3 regions of the Orrella dioscoreae genome follow, and region 2 is predicted to be linked to each of the others. Evidence: predicted binding sites of a transcription regulator. Region 2 holds the regulator's gene; each other region holds the start of a gene.

Region 1 (6,387 bases), 850 kb from region 2:
CGTGTGGCCTGCGGGCCAGCCCAGGCGGCGGATGGCGGCGCCGTGGCGGCCGGCCAGCAGCCAGTAGTGCAGTTCGCGCACGCGCTGGGTGTGCAGCACCGGGATCGAGGCGGGGTGGTCCAGCAGGCGCATCAGCCGCAGGGCGGCATCGGCCACTTCCGCGTCGGTGGGGGCGCTGCGCACCGGCGGGGCGTCGTCGTCGACGGCATCCTGCATCTGCGGGGCCAGTTCGGCGATCACGGACGGGTCCAGTTCCAGCACCACGGAGCAATAGGGGGCCTGCGTGATCTGGCTGACGGTCGGCACGTCGGCCGTGATGAGCAATGAGTCGCCGGCGCCGAAGCTGACGGTGTGCGCGCCCATGCTGACCTGCTTGCGGCCCTGCAGGACCAGGCAAAGCAATGGCTGCGAAATGGCGTGGGCCAGCTCGGATGGGGCATGGGCGCGGATGGTGGTCAGCCCAGGAATGGGCGTGCGGGCCAGTCCCTCGTCGTTGGCGTGCATGTCCGCGTGACGCTGCACGGTAGCCAGCAGGGTGTCGGTCGAGCGTGTCGTGTTCATGTCCGCCATCCTAGGGCGAGGACAGCCAGTGTGCGCCGGGTTTGGAGGAATAGGCAAGGATCGCCGAGCTTCGGGCAGCGACGCAAGCGGCCTGCGTGCGCAGAATGCCTGTCATCGATTCAGTCCTTGAATCCGACCCTCCCCCGACACGCAAAGGAGTTCCCCCATGAGCAAGATCGCCATCGTGACCGGCGCCAGCCGCGGCCTGGGCCGCAATACCGCCCTCGCCATCGCCCGCCAGGGCGGCGACGTGATCGTCACCTATCAGCGCCGCCGCGACGAGGCCGATGCCGTCGTGGCCGAGATCCAGGAGTCGGGCCGCCAGGCGCTGGCCTTCCAGCTGGATGCGGGCGACGCCGCCAGCTTCGGCGCCTTCGCCGGACGCCTGCGCGAGGCGCTGCGCCAGACCTGGGGGCGCGAGACCTTCGATCACCTGGTCAACAACGCTGGCCACGGCGACTATGCCCTGATCGCGGATACGACCGAGGCGCAGTTCGACGCGCTGGTGAACGTGCACTTCAAGGGCGTGTTCTTCCTGACCCAGACGCTGCTGCCGCTGCTGGCCGATGGCGGACGCATCGTGAACCTGTCCTCGGGCCTGACGCGCATGTCGTATCCGGGCTATGGCGCCTATGCGGCGGTGAAGGCGGCGGTGGAAATGCTGACGGTGTACCTGGCCAAGGAGCTGGGCGCACGCGGCATTGCCGTGAATACGGTGGCGCCGGGCGCCATCGAGACCGATTTCGGTGGCGGCGCGGTGCGCGACAACGCGGACCTGAACCGCCAGTTCGCGGCCCTGACCGCCTTGGGCCGGGTGGGCCTGCCGGATGACATCGGGCCGATGATCGCGCGGCTGTTGTCAGAGGACAATCGTTGGGTGAATGCGCAGCGCATCGAGGTGTCGGGCGGGCAGAACATCTGAGTTCATGCGCCGCCGTCCCGGGCCAGGCTGGCTGCCCGGCCCAGGGCATGCGCGATGTCGCGCACGCAAGCCTCGTGCGCGGAGGCGTCGCCGCTGCGCAGCGCATAGGACGGATGCCAGGTGGCCACCAGCCAGCCTTGTTCGAGCGGGATGGCCTGGCCCAGGTGGTCTTTCAAGGCGGCATCCCTGCCCAGCACCGCCCGCAGCGCGGTTGCCCCCAGCGTCACGACGACAGCGGGCCGCAGACGCGCCAGTTCCGCATCCAGCCAGTGCGCACAGGCCTCGACCTCGCGTTGCGCGGGCGTCTTGTGCAGGCGCCGCTTGCCGCGCGGTTCCCACTTGAAGTGCTTCACGGCGTTGGTCAGATAGAGGCTGTCGCGCGCAACGCCCGCCCGGCGCAAGGCCTCGTCCAGCACCTGTCCGGCAGGACCGATGAAAGGCAGGCCCGCCAGGTCTTCGTGGTCGCCGGGCTGTTCGCCGATGACGACGATGCGCGCGGATGCCGGGCCGCTGCCGGGCACCGCCTGCGTGGTGTCGCGCCAGAGTTCGCAGCGCCGGCATTGGTCCAGCGACGTGGGGACCGGCCGTTGCGGTTGGGCGATGTGGGCCTCCACGGCAATGGGTTTGCCGGCCATGATGCCCACGCCGCTGGCCTGGCCCGTGCGCTGCGCGCCGTTGCGGGCATCGGCGATCATTTGGGGAATCAGCTCGCCTTCGGGCAGGCCCTTCCAGAAGCGCACGGGCATGCGCTGTTCGAGCGCCGTGGTGTTCAGGCGCGCGGGATTGAAGATGCTTTGGTAGTACGTGAGCCAGAGCGGTTCGATGGCGTCGTCGCGTGTGTCGGCCTGCCACGCGGCCGCGTCCGCTGGCGTGTCCGTCAGCCGCAATGCCTGGCCATCCCACAGCGCCGCGCCTTGCGGCGTGCCGATGCACCACGTGGATTTCCCCATGCGGTCGGCGAAATGCCCGGCGGCATAGGGCAGGACATCGTGCTCGGGTTCGTACCACGCCAGGTATTCGGGCGGGCTGGCCGCGCCCCGGCTGCGGAAGCGCACATAGGCGATCATGTCGTGCTTGGCCCGCCGCACCGCCTTGGCCATGGTGGCCAGGCGGGCGCCGTCCTGGTCGGCGGGCGAGGCCACGCTGCGGTCGCCTTGCTGCCAGCGCCACAGCACCTTGTAGAGAAACGCCCAGCGGTCGGCCGAGCGGAACAGGGCGGCGTCCTGCAGCAGCGCGGCGAGATCCCTGGAGATGCGCGGGCGAACGGAAGCGGGCATGGCGGCGCTGCCGGCGGTTTCGGCGGTTTCGGCGGGCGTGTCCAGGGGAAGCTGCAGCGCGGCGGGCGCCGAGGGCAGGCGCGAGACCCAGTTCAGGCTTTCTGGTGGCCAGTGGTGGGACAGTGCCTGCAGCGCCAGGCGCCGCCACTGTGGGTAGCCGCCGTCCACCACCAGCTCGGGCGTGACGGTTGGCATCACAGCAGCGACAGTTGCCGTGGCGCGGGCGTGTGCGCCAGCCGCAGCGCCTCGGAGGATGCCTCGCCCAGCCCTGGCCGATAGTCCTGCACCACGATGAACGGCTTCACCTTGTCCATGGCGCAGCGCAGGCGGATGAGGTCCTGATACCGGATGGCGCGCAGCCGGCGCAATTCGGCGAGGCGCGTGGCGTTGCGCATGCCGATGCCGGGCACGCGCGAGATCAGGTGCTGCGGGGCCCGATTCAGGTCGACGGGGAACTGGTCGCGGTGCGCCAGCGCCCACGCGTGCTTGGGGTCGATGTCCAGCGGCAGGGCGCCGCTGTCCTGGAACAGTTCCTCGGCGCGAAAACCGTAACCGCGCAACAGGAAATCGGCCTGGTACAGCCTGTGCTCGCGCAGCAGCGGGGGCGCCTTCGCGGGCAGGGCGGACGGGCTGTCGGGAATGGGGCTGAAGGCGGAGTAATAGACGCGCTTCAGGTGATAGGCGCCATACAGCGATTGGGCGGTCTGCAGCACGGTGCGGTCGTCCGCGTCGTCGGCGCCCACGATCATCTGCGTGCTCTGGCCCGCGGGCGCGCTGGGCTTGCGATTCTCGCGCGCGTCTTCCTGCGCCAGTCGGATGGACCCCATGGCGCGGCGGATGGTGTGGACGCTTTTCTCGGGCGCCAGCCGTTGCAGGCCGCCGTCGGTGGGCAGCTCGATGTTCACGCTGAGGCGGTCCGCATACTGGCCGGCCAGCGTGACGAGCCGCGGGTCGGCGTCAGGGATGGTCTTCAGGTGGATGTAGCCGCGGAACAGATGGTCTTCGCGCAAGGCGCGCGCCACTTCGACCAGCTGCTCCATGGTGTAGTCGGCGCTGCGGATGATGCCGGAACTGAGGAACAGGCCGTCGATGTAGTTGCGGCGGTAGAAGTCCAGCGTCAGGTCCACCACTTCCGTGGGGGCGAAGCGCGCGCGCGGCACGTTGCTGGAGCGGCGGTTGACGCAGTATTGGCAGTCGTAGAGGCAGAAATTGGTGAGCAGGATCTTCAGCAGCGACACGCAGCGCCCGTCGGGCGTGAAGCTGTGGCAGATGCCGGCGCCCGTGCTGGCGCCCAGGCCGTCGCGGCCGCGCGAGCTGCGCTTGGGCGCCGCGCTGCTGGCGCAGGAGGCGTCGTACTTGGCTGCGTCAGCCAGGATCTCGAGCTTGGTCTGCAATTCCATGGCCACATCATACTGTATAAATACACAGTATGATGTGGCCTGGGGGCAGCGGTGGGACGCGCCCTGAAGATGGGCTGGCGGGGCCAGCCCGTCCTGTGCCGCCTTACTGCACGGTCAGCATCACCGGCGTGGACAGCAGGGTATAGCCCTGTCCATCGCCCTGGTCATGCGTATGCAGGGCCAGCACCGTCGCCGTGCCCGTTCCCGTGAAGGTCAGGCTGCCATCGCCGTCCTGGGCATAGGGGGCGGTGCTTTCCACCACCACATAGCGCGTGGCCTTCAGCGGCTCGGTCTTGCGGTCCTGGCGCAGCAGCGTGCCGGCCAGCGCCAGCTGTCCCACTGGCACGGTCGCCTGCGCGGGCAGGTCCACGCGGGCGGCATAGCCGCCGAACCATTGCGCGTCGTCCGTCGTCAGGCCATAGGTGCCGGCGCGATAGTGCGCGCGCGCAATGGCTTCGTCGCGGTAGGTCCACGGCCAGAACGTCGTGCCGCGGTGCTTGGCCGCTTCCAGGATGGCGGGCGTGAGGTTGTTGTAGCTGGGGTTGAAGGTGGACGACAGCGCCTGCGTGTTGGCCAGGATCTGGCGCACGATGCGCTGGGTGTCCGTGCCGGTGGGGACACCGGTCAGGAAGCCGGCCGAGACTTCGGGCATCCGTTCGCGCAGGCGCTTCAATTGCGATTGCGAGAACGAGATGACCACCAGCTGGTCGCGCACGCCATGTGCATCCACCAGGGCATGCAGCGCATCCACGGCCTCGGGCTTGTTGGTCTTGATCTCGACGAAATGCGTGACCGGCTTGCCCTTGAACTCGTTGAAGAAGGCTTCCAGCGTAGGCACGGCGCGGCCGTTGGGCTTGGTGACCAGCGCCTGGATCTGCGCGTCGCTCATGGCCTCGAACTCGCCGGTGCTGGTGGTGGTGCGGTCGACCGTGCCGTCATGCATGATGTACAGCGTGCCATCGGTGCTGAGCTGGATGTCGGACTCGATGGTGTCTGCGCCTTCGTCATAGGCGCGGATGGCGCCTTCGAGGGTGTTCTCGTCTTCCAGGCCGGGAATGCCGCGGTGACCGACGATGCGCGGCTTGCGCAGCAGGGTGCCGTCGGGCAGCTTGCCCAGCAGGTCGGCATAGGTCTGCGCCTCGCCGGTGACGATGCCGTTCACGCCGCTGGCCAGCACCGTTGCCGCGCGCGCGGCCGTGCCGTCATCCACGGCAGCGGCCCACACGGTGATCAGCATGTCCTGCAGGTAGGCGACGGCATCACGGTCCAGCAGCGCGGGCGGCACCAGCGCGATCTTGCTGCCCGAACGGTTGGTCGCGTGCACGATGGACAGCAGTTCGTTGCGGGTGTTGCCCAGGCCGGCTTGGGTGAAGTCCAGCGCGGTGCGCAGGCGCGGCAGCAGCGCGCGCGCCTCGGTCAGCAACGCGGGGTCCGTCGATACCAGCGTCGCGTCGATGAGCCCGCGCGCGTCGGCGAAAGGCACGAGCGCTTTCGCGGTGGCGGCGTCGCCCAGGCGCAGCACCGGGATGGCGTGGCCAGGCTTGTCGAGGAAGGCGGCCAGCGTGCCCAGGCTCTCGCCATTTTCGGCATGCAGGTTCAGGCTCGCATCCAGCGTCATGATCTGGTTGCTGGCGATGCCGGCCTGCGCGGGGTCGCTGCCCACCAGCGTGGGGGCCAGCGACGCGCCGGTCTCGGGCTCGGTCACGGCGAAGATCTGGCCCAGCGGCGGCAGCGCCTCTTCCTGCGCCTTCACGGTGACGTGGTCCACGCGCAGCACGGCGCCGGTGGCCTGCAGGGCCAGGCCGCCCACGGGGCGCGTGTCATCGAGTTCGCCGTCATGCAGCAGCGTGCCGTCCAGGTACTGCCGCACGCGGTTGCCGTGCACGACGACGGTCGCCGTGTAAGTCTTGGCCGGATCGATGTTCTCGGAGAAGGGCGCCTTGTCCGTCACGTTCCATTGGCCGTCGGCGCGATGGGCAAGCTCGGTGCCGTTGTCGGCCGTGGCGTTCTGGCGCACCGCCATTTGCGTGTAGGGCTCGAGATTGGGCGTGTCCGACGTGCGGTACAGGAAGCCGACCCAGCGGCTGGTGTTCTTGGCCGAGTCGATCGTGAAACGTACGTCGATGCGGTAGTTGCCCTGCGTGGCCAGCGAGGCGGGCAGGGCGACAGCGGTGCCCACCGATTCGTTGGCCAGGCCATCGATGACCAGGCTGCCTGCCTGTTGCGA
Region 2 (6,387 bases):
GTCGCGCACACCCCCCAGCAGCTTGTAGACCGGCACGTCGTACAGCTTGCCGCGCGCATCCCACATCGCGTTATCCAGGCAGCTGATGGCCTGCAGCAGGATGCCACGCGGGTGCATGTCCAACTGATGCAGGCCACGATTGCCCAGGTCCAGGTCGATGTTAAACATCGCCTCCCACAGGCGCTGGAAGTCGCGCACGTCCTGTCCCTGGAGCAGCGGCCCCAGATGATCGCGAATGACCTGGACGATCTGCGCCTGGGTGTGGAATTCATCGCCGCCGTAGGTTTCCCCCACCAAGCCGTTTTCCAGATGGACGCGGGTGATGATGGTGGGGCGGGTGGCAACCTGATAGGTGCCGCCCTTGAATACCTCCTGGAGCTGCATGTCCAGCGCAATGGCCTCGACGTGTTCGATCTTCACTGTGTCTCCTTGTTTCCGATGAGAGATGGGCGCGGTATCACTGCGGGTCGATACCGGCTTCGCGCACGACGCGCTGCCACTTTTCCTGCTCGCTGCGCATGAAGCGCCCCAGCGCGTCGGCACTGACCGACTCGGCGGGCAGTACTTCAATGCCCTGCTTCTCCAGCGATTGCACGTATTCCTTGTCGGCCAGGGCTTCGGCGTAGGCCTTTTGCAGGACGTCGATCACGTGCGCCGGCGTGTCGGCAGGCGCATATAGCCCGTACCAGGTCGAGGCGAGAAAACCGGGCACTTCCTTTTCCGCCAGCGTCGGGACGCCGGGAAACAGCGCCATCCGTGCCTGCGAGGTCAGGGCCAGCGCGCGCAGGCGCCCGCCCTGGGTCTGCGGCAGCGAGACATTGGTCTGGTCCAGCATGGCGTCGATCTGGCCGCCCATGAGGTCGGCCATGGCCGGGCCCGTGCCCTTGTAGGGCACGAAGGTGTATTGCACCTTGACCACCGACGCGAGATGTTCGGCAGCCAGGTGGGAAGACGAGCCCACGCCCGCCGTGCCGAAGGTGAGCTTGCCCGGATCCTTGCGGGCCGCCTCGAACAGGTCGGTGGCCGTGCGGTAAGGCGAATTGGCGCCCACGAGCAAGGCCATGGGCGTGTCGGGGAAACGGAACACGGGAACGAAATCCTGGTTGGGGTCGTAGCGCAGCGACTTGAAGAGAGACGGCGCGGCCGCCATGGTCCCGATATGGCCCACGAACAGGGAGTAACCGTCAGCCCTGGCGCGCGCGACCTTTGCCGCGCCGATCGTGCCGCCGGCGCCGCCCAGGTTCTCCACCACGATCGATTGCCCCAGCGCGGCGGAAACCCGTTGCGCGACGTTCCTGGAGACTGCGTCGGTGGGGCCGCCTGCCGCAAAGGGCACGAGCCAGGTAATGGCCTTGGCGGGATAGGTTTCCTGCGCGGCAGCGGTGCCGATGCCGCATGCGGCCAGCGCGGCCAGGAGCAGGCGCTGGACGGTGGTGGTGGACGATGTCATGGTGTCTCTCCCGATATTGTTATGGCCTTGCTCGAAAAGGTGACCAAGGCATGTCCGCATATCGTATCGGCCACGAAACCTTTTAGAATCCCCGAATCCGGAACTTCTCAATACACGATTCGTGGCCGATCACCAGCCCTCGCTCGTCGACCTGCACCTGTTCACCGAAGTCATCCGCCTGGGCAGCTTCGCCCGCACGGCCGACGAATGGGGCATGTCGCCCTCCTACGTCAGCAAACGCATCGGCATCCTGGAACAGGATCTGGGCGTGCGGCTGCTGCATCGCACCTCGCGGCGCCTGAGCGCCACCGCGCAGGGCGAGCAGACCTACGAATGGGCCCGGGAAATCCTGGGAAATGTGCGCCAGTTACGCGACGCGCTGGCGGACGAAGTGTCGGAGCCCCGGGGCCGCTTGCGCGTCAGCTCCAGCTTCCGGCTGGGACGCAATCACGTCGCCCCCGCCATTTCGCTGCTGGCGAAGCGCTATCCCAAACTGGAGGTATCGCTGACGGTGCTGGACCGGCCGGTGGATCTGCTGGAAGAGGGGCTGGACCTGGACATTCGTATCGGCGGCGTGCCCGAGCCGCATCTGATTGCCCACCGTATCGCGCATAGCCACCGCCTGCTGTGCGCCGCGCCGTCCTACCTGGAAGCGCGCGGCATGCCGCAACAATTGGACGAACTGTGCCGCCATAGCTGCCTGGTCTTCCGCGAGCGTGACCAGCCCTTCGGGAATTGGCGGCTGGTCGGCCCCAAGGGCCTGGAGACGGTGAAGGTGACGGGCACGCTTTCCTCGAACAACAACGACATCATTCGCCAATGGGCGCTGGATGGCCACGGCATCGTGCGGCTGGCGGATTGGGATTGCGCGCTGAGCGTGCAGAAGGGAGAACTGGTTCCCGTGCTTCCCGCGTATCGCTGGCCTGCCGATATCTGGGCAGTCACGCCGGGCAGGCTGTCGGAGTCGGCCAAGATCGGCGTGTGCGTGCGCTTTCTGCGCGAACAGCTGGCCAACGGCCCTTACGCGCTGCGGCCGGCAGGCATCCCCATGCCCGGCCAGGCAGCCTCCGACAGCGCCCTGTGAGGGCGCGACGGGCTTGGCGCCAGCCGCTCCCGGCGGCCATCGCTTGCAATCCCCCTGCGCATGCCCCACAATCGAGCCTGTATACATATACAGTACGAGAAACATGGCCGCCAAGCTCACCGCCCGTCAGCAGGAAATCCTGGATCTCATCCGCCGCACGCTCGCGCAGACGGGCTTCCCGCCCACGCGCGCCGAGATTGCCCAGGCGCTGGGCTTTCGGTCGCCGAATGCCGCGGAAGACCATCTGAAGGCCTTGGCGCGCAAGGGGGCCATCGAGCTGACCGCCGGCGCCTCGCGCGGCATCCGGCTGCTCAACCAGGCGCCCGAGCCGGTGCAGGCCCTGCTGCCCCACCCGGCCCTGGCACAGATGCTGCTGCCGCTGGTTGGGCGCGTCGCGGCAGGCAGTCCCATCCTCGCCACCGAGCACGTCGAACGCGAGGTGGGCGTGGATCCCGGACTCTTCACGCAGACGCCGGACTACCTCCTCAAGGTGCGCGGGCTCAGCATGCGGGACGCCGGCATTCTGGATGGCGACCTGCTGGCGGTGAAGCGCACCCCGGAAGCGCGCAATGGCCAGATCGTGGTGGCGCGTCTCGATGACGACGTCACCGTCAAGCGCCTGCAGCGCAGCGGCTCGCGGATTGCGCTGCTGCCGGAAAATCCCGACTTCGCCCCCATCGAGATCCAGCCCGGGCAGGATTTCGTGCTCGAAGGCATTGCGGTCGGCCTGATCCGCACGCAACCGCTGCACTAGGCAACACACGCCGCGCACGCCGCCACGGCAGCCTAGTCGCGGTGACGATAACGGTCCAGGTCACGCCGTTCCCGCTTGGTGGGACGGCCGTGGCGGTCTTCCTCAGGCTCCGGCTGCCAGCGGCGCGCCTCTTCCCGCAACAGCCTTGCGGCAATGCTCTCGGTCGTTTCGTCGTACAGCAGGCGCGCCAGCGTGGCCGAGCCGCGCTTTTCCGCCAATCCCCGCACGATCACCACCCACTGCTGCTGGGCCTGCCCGGTGATGTCGATGCGGTCATCCCGCCGAACGATGCGCGCAGGCTTGGCCCTTGCGCCATTGACCAGCACCCTGCCCGCTTCGACCGCGGCGCTGGCCAGCGACCGGGTCTTGTAGAAACGCGCCGCCCATAACCACTTGTCGATACGCACGCCGTGGCGTTCGTCCTCCTGCACCATCCCGGCTCCTCGCCTGCTCTCAAATGAAAATCCCCGCCTTCCTCGCAAGAAGAAGGCAGGGATCGAATCGCCAGCCTTGGGCCGACGCCCAGGCCGGGATCAGTGCTTGATGACGGGGTCGGCGTCGGCCGGCTTGCCGGCAGCCACCACCGACTCGGCCTTGGCGGGCTCTTCCTCGGGCAGCGGCGTGGGCAGGCGTTCCAGCGCCTTTTCCAGCACCTTGTCGATCCAGCGCACCGGCACGATCTCGAGGTGGTTCTTGACGTTGTCCGGGATCTCGGCCAAGTCCTTCACGTTTTCCTCGGGGATCAGCACCGTCTTGATGCCGCCACGGTGGGCTGCCAGCAGCTTTTCCTTCAGGCCGCCGATGGCCAGCACCTCGCCACGGAGCGTGATTTCGCCGGTCATGGCGACGTCGGCGCGCACGGGGATCCTGGACAGCGCCGAGACGATGGCCGTCGTGATGGCGATACCCGCGGACGGACCGTCCTTGGGCGTGGCGCCTTCCGGCACGTGCACGTGCATGTCGTGCTTCTCGAACACGCTGTCGGCAAAACCCAGGCGGCGGGCGCGGGCCCGCACGACGCTGCGCGCAGCCTCGACCGACTCCTTCATGACGTCGCCCAGCGAACCCGTGCGCTGGATGACGCCCTTGCCGGGCATGTCGGCGACTTCGATGGTCAGCAGATCGCCGCCCACTTCCGTCCATGCCAGACCGGTGACCTGGCCGACCTGGTTTTCCTTTTCGGCCATGCCGAAGGAATAGCGGCGCACGCCCAGGTAGTCGTTCAGGTTGTCGGCGTTGACCTTGACCTGCACGACGGGCTCGGAGGCCTTCGCGCCGTCGGCCTGCGACTGCGTGAGCAGCTGCTTGACCACCTTGCGGCAGACCTTGCCGATTTCTCGCTCGAGCGCGCGCACGCCGGCTTCCCGGGTGTAGTAACGCACGATGTCGCGGATGGCCGATTCGTCGACAGCCAGTTCCTCGGGCTTCACGCCGTTGTTCTTCATCAGCTTGGGCAGCAGATGCTCGCGGGCGATGTGCACCTTCTCGTCCTCGGTGTAACCCGACAGACGGATGACTTCCATGCGGTCCAGCAGCGCCGGCGGAATGTTCAGCGTGTTGCTCGTTGCCACGAACATCACATCCGACAGGTCGAAGTCGACCTCGATGTAGTGGTCCTGGAAGGTGTGGTTCTGTTCCGGATCCAGCACCTCGAGCAGCGCCGACGCGGGATCGCCGCGGAAGTCCATGCCCAGCTTGTCGATCTCATCGAGCAGGAACAGCGGGTTGCGCACGGCCACCTTGGACATGTTCTGCAGGATCTTGCCGGGCATCGAACCGATGTAGGTGCGGCGATGGCCACGGATCTCGGCTTCGTCGCGCACGCCGCCCAGGGCCATGCGCACGAACTTGCGGTTCGTGGCCTTGGCGATGGACTGGCCGAGCGAGGTCTTGCCCACGCCGGGCGGGCCGACCAGGCACAGGATGGGCGCCTTGACCTTGTCCACGCGCTGCTGCACCGCGAGATACTCGAGGATGCGTTCCTTGACCTTCTCGAGGCCGTAGTGGTCGTCGTCCAGCACCTTCTCGGCGTTGGAGAGCGAGTTGTTGACCTTGCTCTTCTTCTTCCAGGGAAGATTGATGAGCGTGTCGATGTAGTTGCGCACGACGGTGGCTTCAGCCGACATGGGCGACATGAGCTTCAGCTTCTTGAGCTCGCCATCGGCCTTCTTCTTGGCCTCCTTGGGCAGGTGCGCGGCCAGGATCTTCTTTTCCAGTTCCTCGATGTCGGCGCCTTCCTCGCCTTCGCCCAGTTCCTTCTGGATGGCCTTGACCTGCTCGTTCAGGTAGTAGTCGCGCTGGCTCTTCTCCATCTGCTTCTTCACGCGGCCGCGGATGCGCTTCTCCACCTGGAGAATGTCGATCTCGGTTTCCAGCTGCGTGAGGAGCGCTTCCAGGCGGTCGGACGTGCCGAACACCTCGAGCATCTTCTGCTTTTCCTCGAGCTTGAGCGGCAGGTGCGCGGCGATGGTGTCAGCCAGGCGGCCAGCCTCGTCGATGCCGGCCAGCGAGGTCAGGATCTCGGGCGGGATCTTCTTGTTGAGCTTCACGTATTGCTCGAACTGGGCGACGATGGCGCGGCGCAGGGCCTCGGTCTCGGCGCCGAGCTGGGCTTCGGGCGCGATGGGCACGACTTCGCTGGTGAAGTGCGACTCGGCGTCGTCGATGCGGGTGATGCGGGCGCGTTGCGAACCCTCGACCAGCACCTTCACGGTGCCGTCGGGCAGCTTCAGCATCTGCAGGATGCCGGCCACGCAGCCGATTTCATAGACGTCTTCAGGCGTCGGGTCATCCTTGCCAGCCGACTTCTGGGCCACCAGCATGATGCTCTTGCCCGCCTCCATGGCGGCTTCAAGGGCGCGGATGGACCTGGGACGGCCAACGAACAAAGGAATGACCATGTGCGGGAACACGACGACGTCGCGCAGCGGCAGCAGCGGAAGCTCGATCGGTTCGGAGGGCAAGGTCTGGCTGGCAGACATATGGGCTTCCTTCAAGAGTTACGGCGTTTCGGCTGCGGACGGCTGAAAGATCTTTGACAGTTCAAGGGCCGCGAGCCGCTCATAGGTCCGATATGAAGACAATAGCCGAAAAATCAAT
Region 3 (6,387 bases), 450 kb from region 2:
CCGTCCGGATGACCCGCCCCGCGGCCTGCACCACTTTCTGCAGGCCGGGATAGAGATAGGTGTAGTCATAGGCCAGCGCATCGCCGAAACGTGCGCGCATGGCGGCCAGCATCTGTTCGTTCACCGGATTGACCTGGGGCAGGCCCAGCGTGGCGATGAAGGCGCCGATGAGGCGGCGGCCCGGCAGATCCACGCCTTCCGAGAAAGCCCCGCCCAGCACCGCGAACCCCACGCCCTGCCCTGTTTCGGTGAAGCGCCCGAGGAACGCCGCGCGGGCGTCGTCGTTCATCCGCGCGGCTTGCGTCCATGTGGGAATGCCGGGATGCGCGGCCGCCAGTTGCGCAGCCACCTGTTCCAGATAGGCGAAGCTGCTCAGGAAGACCAGGTAGTTGCCCGGTTGGGCGGCGTATTGCCTGGCCACCAGGTCGGCGATGGGCGCGACCGAGCCGGCCCGGTCGCGCCAGCGGGTGGAGACATGGCCCACGACGTTGACCTGCAGTTGCGCCTGGTCGAACGGCGCGCAGACATCGACCCAGCCTGTCGTGGCCGGCAGGCCCAGCGTGTCCTGGTGGAAGGACTGCGGGCTGAACGTGCCCGAGAACAGCACGGTGCTGCGCGCGGCGGCGTGGCGGGCGGCCAGGTAAGGCGCGGGCACGACGTTGCGGATGCAGATCTCCGATTCGGGCTTGGCGCGCAGGCCCGCGCCTTCGGTGACGGTGAGGTCGAACAGCGCATGGGTGCCGAAGCTGTCGGCCAGGCGGCCGAACTGCAGCAGCGTGAAGTACAGCGACAGCGCGGGATCGTCCGGCGCGGCGGGGCCGCCCGCGAAGTGTTCGGCCAGCGCCGTGCTGGCGCGCTGCGCGGCCTCGCGCAGCTTGGCGGGCACCGTGTCGTAGGCGGCGTACGGGCTGTCCTGCTTCTTCTGGACGGCGCGCCAGGACCTGAGCAGTGCGTCCAGCGGCTTGCGCAGATGTCCTGGCGCCGCCAGGCGCGCGGCACGCAGCTCGGCCATCGACAGCGTGACGCTGTACATGCGGCGCGCGCGCGCCAGCAGGTTGTGCGCTTCATCCACCGCCACCGCCACGCGCCATTGATGCGCCAGGGTCAGGGCATGGAGCATGGCGTTGGCGTCGAACCAATAGTTGTAGTCGCCCACCACCACGTCGCTCCAGCGCGCCAGTTCCTGGTTCAGGTAATAGGGGCAGACGCCGTGCGCGTCCGCCACGGCCCGGACCGCCTCGCGGGTCAGCGTGGCATCGGGGCGCGCCAGTGCCTGCGCGCGGGCGGCTGGCAGGCGGTCGTAGAAGCCTCTTGCGCGCGGGCAGGCGTCGCCGTGGCAGGCGCGGTCAGGTTCCGCGCAGGCCTTGTCGCGCGCCACCAGTGCCACCACCCGCAACGGCAATCCGCCCTCGCGCGAGGCGTGCAGGCGCGCGACGGCGTCCAGCGCCAGGCCGTGGCCAGGCCCCTTGGCGGACAGGAAGTAGACCTTGTCCAGCCCCTGGGTGGCGCAGGCCTTGAGCAGCGGAAACAGCGTGCCCAGCGTCTTGCCGACGCCGGTGGGCGCCTGCGCCATGAGCGGATGGCCGTCGCGGGCGGCGCGATACACCGCCACGGCCAGTTCGCGTTGCCCGGCGCGCATCTGCCCATAAGGGAAGGCCAGGTCCTCGAGCGCGCCGTCGCGGGCTTCGCGGTGCGCGCGCTCCTGCATGGCCCAGCCGGCGTAGCGTTCGCACAGGTCGTTGAAGAGGCTGGCCAGCGTGGCGGCGTCCAGGGTTTCGGCCTCGGCGGTTTCTTCTTCCGTGTCGAGGTTGAAATAGACGACCGCCACGGTGATCTCGGCCAGGTCGCGCGAGGCGCACAGCATGTGGCCGTAGACCCGCGCCTGCGCCCGGTGCAGGGCACGCTGGTTGGCGCGCAAGGCGGCCAGGTCGCCGCGGTAGGTCTTCACTTCCTCCACGCGCCGGGCACGCGGGTCGTAGCCGTCGGCGCGGCCGCGCACCGTCAGGCCTGCATGGTTGGCCGACAAGGTGACCTCGTGTTCGACGTGCGCCGCGCGCCGGTGGGCGATGACGGCGTGGCCGGCCATGCCTTCCAGCGCTGTCGGCGCGGGCGTGAAGCGCGAGTCCAGGTCGCCCGCGCGCGCGGTGAAGTCGCACAGCGTGCGCACGGCCACTTCCAGCTTCATGCGCCCTGCTCCATGGCCGCCCATTGCACATGGCAGACCCGCACGGGCAGGCCGTGGCGTTGCGCGTAGTCGAGCCAGCGGATCTGGTTGTCCTGCAGGCGGTCGCCGGGCCCCTTGACCTCGATGAGTTCGTAGCGGCGCTCGGCCGGCCAGAAGCAGACGAGATCGGGCAGGCCCGAGCGGTTGGTCTTGATGTCGGCGAGCAGGCGCGCGAACCATCGTGCCAGGTGGCCGGCCGGGATGCAGTCCAGCGCGGTCTCGATGAGTTCGCGCGTGAGCAGTCCCCAGGACACGAAGGGGGACTGGATGCCGGCCTTGGCGTCGTAGCACGCCAGGATGCGGGCACGGTGTTCGCCGCTCTGCAGCAAGGCCAGGCAGGCGTCGAAGGCCCGGGCGCGGCGGGCATGGAAATCGGGTTCGTGCAGGTCGGCCGGGCCGCGCTGGAAGGGATGGAAGAACGCGCCTGCCACGGGCAGGAAGATGGCCTCCCAGCAGAGCAGCCCGAACAAGGAATTGATGAGCCCGTTTTCCACCCAGTGCACGCTGGCGCCATCGCGGGCGTAATGGTCGCGCACGACGCATTCGACGCGGGGCGCATCCGCCGGCCGCGTCAGGACCAGGGTGTCGGGGGCGGCGCCGTGCCGCTTGCCCCGGGGGACGGCGGCCAGCCCGGCCTGGCGGGCCAGGCGCGGCAGCATGCGCATGACGCCTTGCTGCTCGGCTTCATTGCCCGCCTCTGCTTCCGCAAGCACTGCCGTGGCCAGCGCGTGCGCCTCGGCATGGCGTTGCTGGCGCTCCAGCACGCGGATCAGGCGTTGGCGGGCGCCGGGGTACGTGCTGGCGCGATAGGCCTGCTCGGCCTCGGTCCAGTCGGCGCCGCGCTCGCAATGCTGGCCCAGCCGGAACAGCACCTTGGCTTGCCTGCGGGCAAGCCAGGGCACGGCCGTGGCGCAGGCAAGCACCTGTTCGCGCAGCGCCGGCGCGGGCACGGGCTCGGGGGCATCGAGACCGTCACGCAAGGCTTGCAGCGCCAGATAGACATCGACGTGGGCAGCCTGCTGGAAGGCGCGGGTGCTGGCATCGATCCGCACGGCTTCGTATTGGAAGACGCCCAGGTCGGCCAGCACGAACTCGGACCATTCCTGGTGGAGATTGCCGAAGAACATCAGCCGCAGGCGCTGGACCAGGGGGGCGATCTCGACGGACCAGATCGCCTCGCCGGGCGCCGCGCCCCAGGCGCTGCAAGGCTGGGCAGGCGGCGTGCCGAGGAACGTTTCCAGCCCGGCCAGCAGCTCCGCCTTGCGCAAGGTGGCGCGCAGGCCCGATTGGGGATAGCGCCGGGCGAGCGCGTCCTTGGTGTGCAGGCTTGCCCACGCCGGCCAGTCCAGCACCGGGTCGGCACGCAGCCAACCCAGCGCCAGCAGGGGCGCGGCCGCCGGCACCACCGGGCCGATTTCCTCGTAGTGCAGGCGGTCCGCGCGGTGCACCGTGGGCCGGCGCATGAGCAAGCGCACCAGCAAGGCCCGGGAAGCCTGGGGCAAGGCTGGAAACGCCTGCAGGAATGCGGTTTCCGCCGGGCCCAGCACATCCGCGTAACGCGTGCCCAGCCAGTCCAGCGCGCGCTGGAAGTTGTGCAGGTAGTAATAGCGGTGGGCGGGGAACATGCCTGGCGGACGCATTGCAGAAAACAAAACTGGATGTTTATCCAGTCCTCATCATAACCCTTGTCGGCGGCGGGGCACGCCCCGCCGAGGTAGAATCCTCCCGCCAGGCAACCTATACGCCCTGCCCTTCAAGGACGGCCTTGAACGCGCGTGCACCCGGGGACGGCCCCGTCCTTACAGGATGACGTTCATGGCCCCGCTTCCTCCCTCCCCCGCGCTTCCTTCCACCGATCCCCGCAACGCCCGCGCCACCTGGCTGCGCCTGGCATTGGCCTGGGCGATGGTGGCCGCCTTCACCGTATTCGGCCCCGCCTGGCTGGCCGCGCCCTTGACGCCGTGGGTGGCCCTGGCCGCCTTTCTGGCGCTGTTTCTCACCATCCTCGCGGCGTCCTTCGGCGTGGTGCACGAGGCCGACGGCCTGGCCCACCAGCTTGGCGAGCCGTATGGCACGCTGATCCTGACCCTGTCCATCGTGCTGATCGAGGTGGTCCTGATCGCCTCGGTGCTGCTGGGGCCGGGCGAATTCCCGACCATCGGCAGGGATTCGATCTTCGCCGTGATGATGATCATCGTGAACCTGGTCATGGGCATCTGCCTGGTGGCGGGCGGCCTGCGCCATGGCGAGCAGGAGTTCAACGCGCAGGGCGCCGGCGTGTATCTGTCGATGATCATGCTGCTGACGGCGGTGTCGCTGGTGCTGCCCAATTTCCTGGCGGGCGCGGGCGAATTCGATCGGCTGCAAGGCTGGGCTGTGGCGGCGCTGACGGGCGGGCTGTATGCCGTCTTCCTGTGGCTGCAGATGCGCGGCGAGCGCAGGCTCTTCATCCAGCCGCCCCTGGGGCAGATGGAAGTGCGGGTGGCGCGTCGCCCGGACGCAGCCCGCAGCGCGACAGGCGCGGCGGGACGCAGCGGCATCCTGCGTGGCACGCTGCTGCTGATCGGCATGATCGTGCCCATCGTGCTGCTGGCGCATCACCTGGCCATCGTGATCGACCATGGCGTGGTCACCGTGGGGGCGCCGGTGGCCTTGTCGGGCGTGCTGATCGCCATCATCGTCTTCACGCCCGAATCCATCACCGCGGTGAAGGCGGCGCTCAACAACGAGATGCAGCGGGCCGTGAACCTGTGCCTGGGCGCCTTCGTGTCGACAGTGGGCCTGACGGTGCCGGCGGTGCTGGTGATCGGCCTCGTCACGGGCAAGACGGTGACGATGGGCATTTCCGGCGTCGAGACGGTGCTGCTGGTGGCCACCGTCTGGCTGGCGACGCTGTCCTTCAAGGGCCAGCGCACCTCGGTACTGCAGGGCGTGATGCACCTGGGGCTGTTCGCGCTGTATGGCTTCCTGCTGTTCGGGGCCTGATTCCCCCAGGTTTCCCGCCCCGCCGCTATGATGGCGAAAAGTCAGCCGCCATAAAAAATGCCGCGGCAGCAAGGGGAATCATCATGATGTCGGGGTTGGGTTTTCTCGTCGCGGCCAGGCAGTGCGAGATCGACGAGCTGGAACAACTGGCCGGCACCATCGCGCTGGCGCAGGCGCTGGGCGAGCTGGTGCATCAATTGCAGCGCGAGCGCGGCCTGTCCAATCTGTTCGTGGGATCAGGCGGGGCCGGCTTCGGCCCGCAGTGCCTGGCGGCGCGCCAGGACACCGACCGCGCCATCGCCGCCGCGCGCGAACATTTCGACCCGTTGCCCGGCGCCACCGGGTATCCGGGCAGCCGCGCCCGGCTCTTCAGCCGCATCGCCTATGCCCTGCACGGCCTGGACGCGCTGGCGGGGCTGCGCCAGCGCCTGGACCAGCTTGCGCTGGACGTGGATGCGGTGACGGCGGCGTACTGCAAGCTGATCGCGAGCCTGCTGTCGGTGGTGTTCGATGCCACCGACAATGCCGCCGATCCCGAGGTGTCGCGGTTGTTGCTGGCGTACTTCAATTTCGTGCAGGGCAAGGAATATGCCGGACAGGAACGTGCCGCCGGCGCGGCCGCCTATGCCTCGGGGCGTTGCGACGCCCGCCGCCAGCAGCAACTGCTGACGCTCATCGACGCGCAGGAGGAATGCCTGCAGACCTTCGGCGGCTTTGCCGATGCGCGGGGCCTGGCCAGTTGGCAGGCCGCCCAGGACGGCTTGAGGCTGGCCGAACTGGAACGCCTGCGCCGCATCGTCTGTACGGCGCCGGCCGACGGCCGGCTGGACCCGGCGCTCAGCATGACGTGGTTCGAGCATTGCACGGCCCGCATCGACGCCATGAAACAGGTGGAGAACGCACTGGGCGAGCAGTTGCGCGAGCGCTGCGAGCAAAGCGTGGCCGCCGCGAGGCGTGACTTGCATGCGCACCAGGCGGTGCTGCAGAAACTGGTCAGCCAGGCGGATGCGCCCTCCCCGCCCGGCGAAGCCGCCGCGCCGCTGGCGGCATTCTTCGAGCGGGAGGAGCAGGCGGCCTCGGATGGTGCGGGCCGCGCGGGCGCGCCGGCTTACGGTCCGCGCATGGAACGCGAGATCCTGGCCATGCTGCGCGAGCAGGCCCGCCGCCTGCAGGCCACC

What was found. Region 2 encodes LexA, which represses DNA repair genes until DNA is damaged. Its sites were predicted from a motif close to ACTGTATNNNNATACAGT; they were not measured.
Region 1: the regulator LexA is predicted to act here: its motif matches at 4,172-4,189, upstream of ODI_RS13470 (putative DNA modification/repair radical SAM protein).
Region 3: the regulator LexA is predicted to act here: its motif matches at 3,878-3,895, upstream of ODI_RS11705 (VRR-NUC domain-containing protein).

What each region holds. Positions count from the first base shown of each region.
Region 1 is NZ_LT907988.1:2,887,711-2,894,097, reverse strand. It holds gene ODI_RS13485 (AraC family transcriptional regulator) at 1-561, opposite strand, end outside; gene ODI_RS13480 (SDR family NAD(P)-dependent oxidoreductase) at 728-1,483, shown strand; gene ODI_RS13475 (UdgX family uracil-DNA binding protein) at 1,486-2,955, opposite strand; gene ODI_RS13470 (putative DNA modification/repair radical SAM protein) at 2,955-4,160, opposite strand; gene ODI_RS13465 (glycerophosphodiester phosphodiesterase family protein) at 4,264-6,387, opposite strand, start outside.
Region 2 is NZ_LT907988.1:2,039,823-2,046,209, reverse strand. It holds gene ODI_RS09580 (mandelate racemase/muconate lactonizing enzyme family protein) at 1-420, opposite strand, end outside; gene ODI_RS09575 (Bug family tripartite tricarboxylate transporter substrate binding protein) at 458-1,450, opposite strand; gene ODI_RS09570 (LysR substrate-binding domain-containing protein) at 1,572-2,534, shown strand; gene lexA (transcriptional repressor LexA) at 2,638-3,288, shown strand; gene ODI_RS09560 (RNA-binding S4 domain-containing protein) at 3,321-3,722, opposite strand; gene lon (endopeptidase La) at 3,822-6,269, opposite strand.
Region 3 is NZ_LT907988.1:2,492,237-2,498,623, forward strand. It holds gene ODI_RS11700 (ATP-dependent DNA helicase) at 1-2,185, opposite strand, end outside; gene ODI_RS11705 (VRR-NUC domain-containing protein) at 2,182-3,849, opposite strand; gene ODI_RS11710 (calcium:proton antiporter) at 4,040-5,209, shown strand; gene ODI_RS11715 (nitrate regulatory protein) at 5,293-6,387, shown strand, end outside.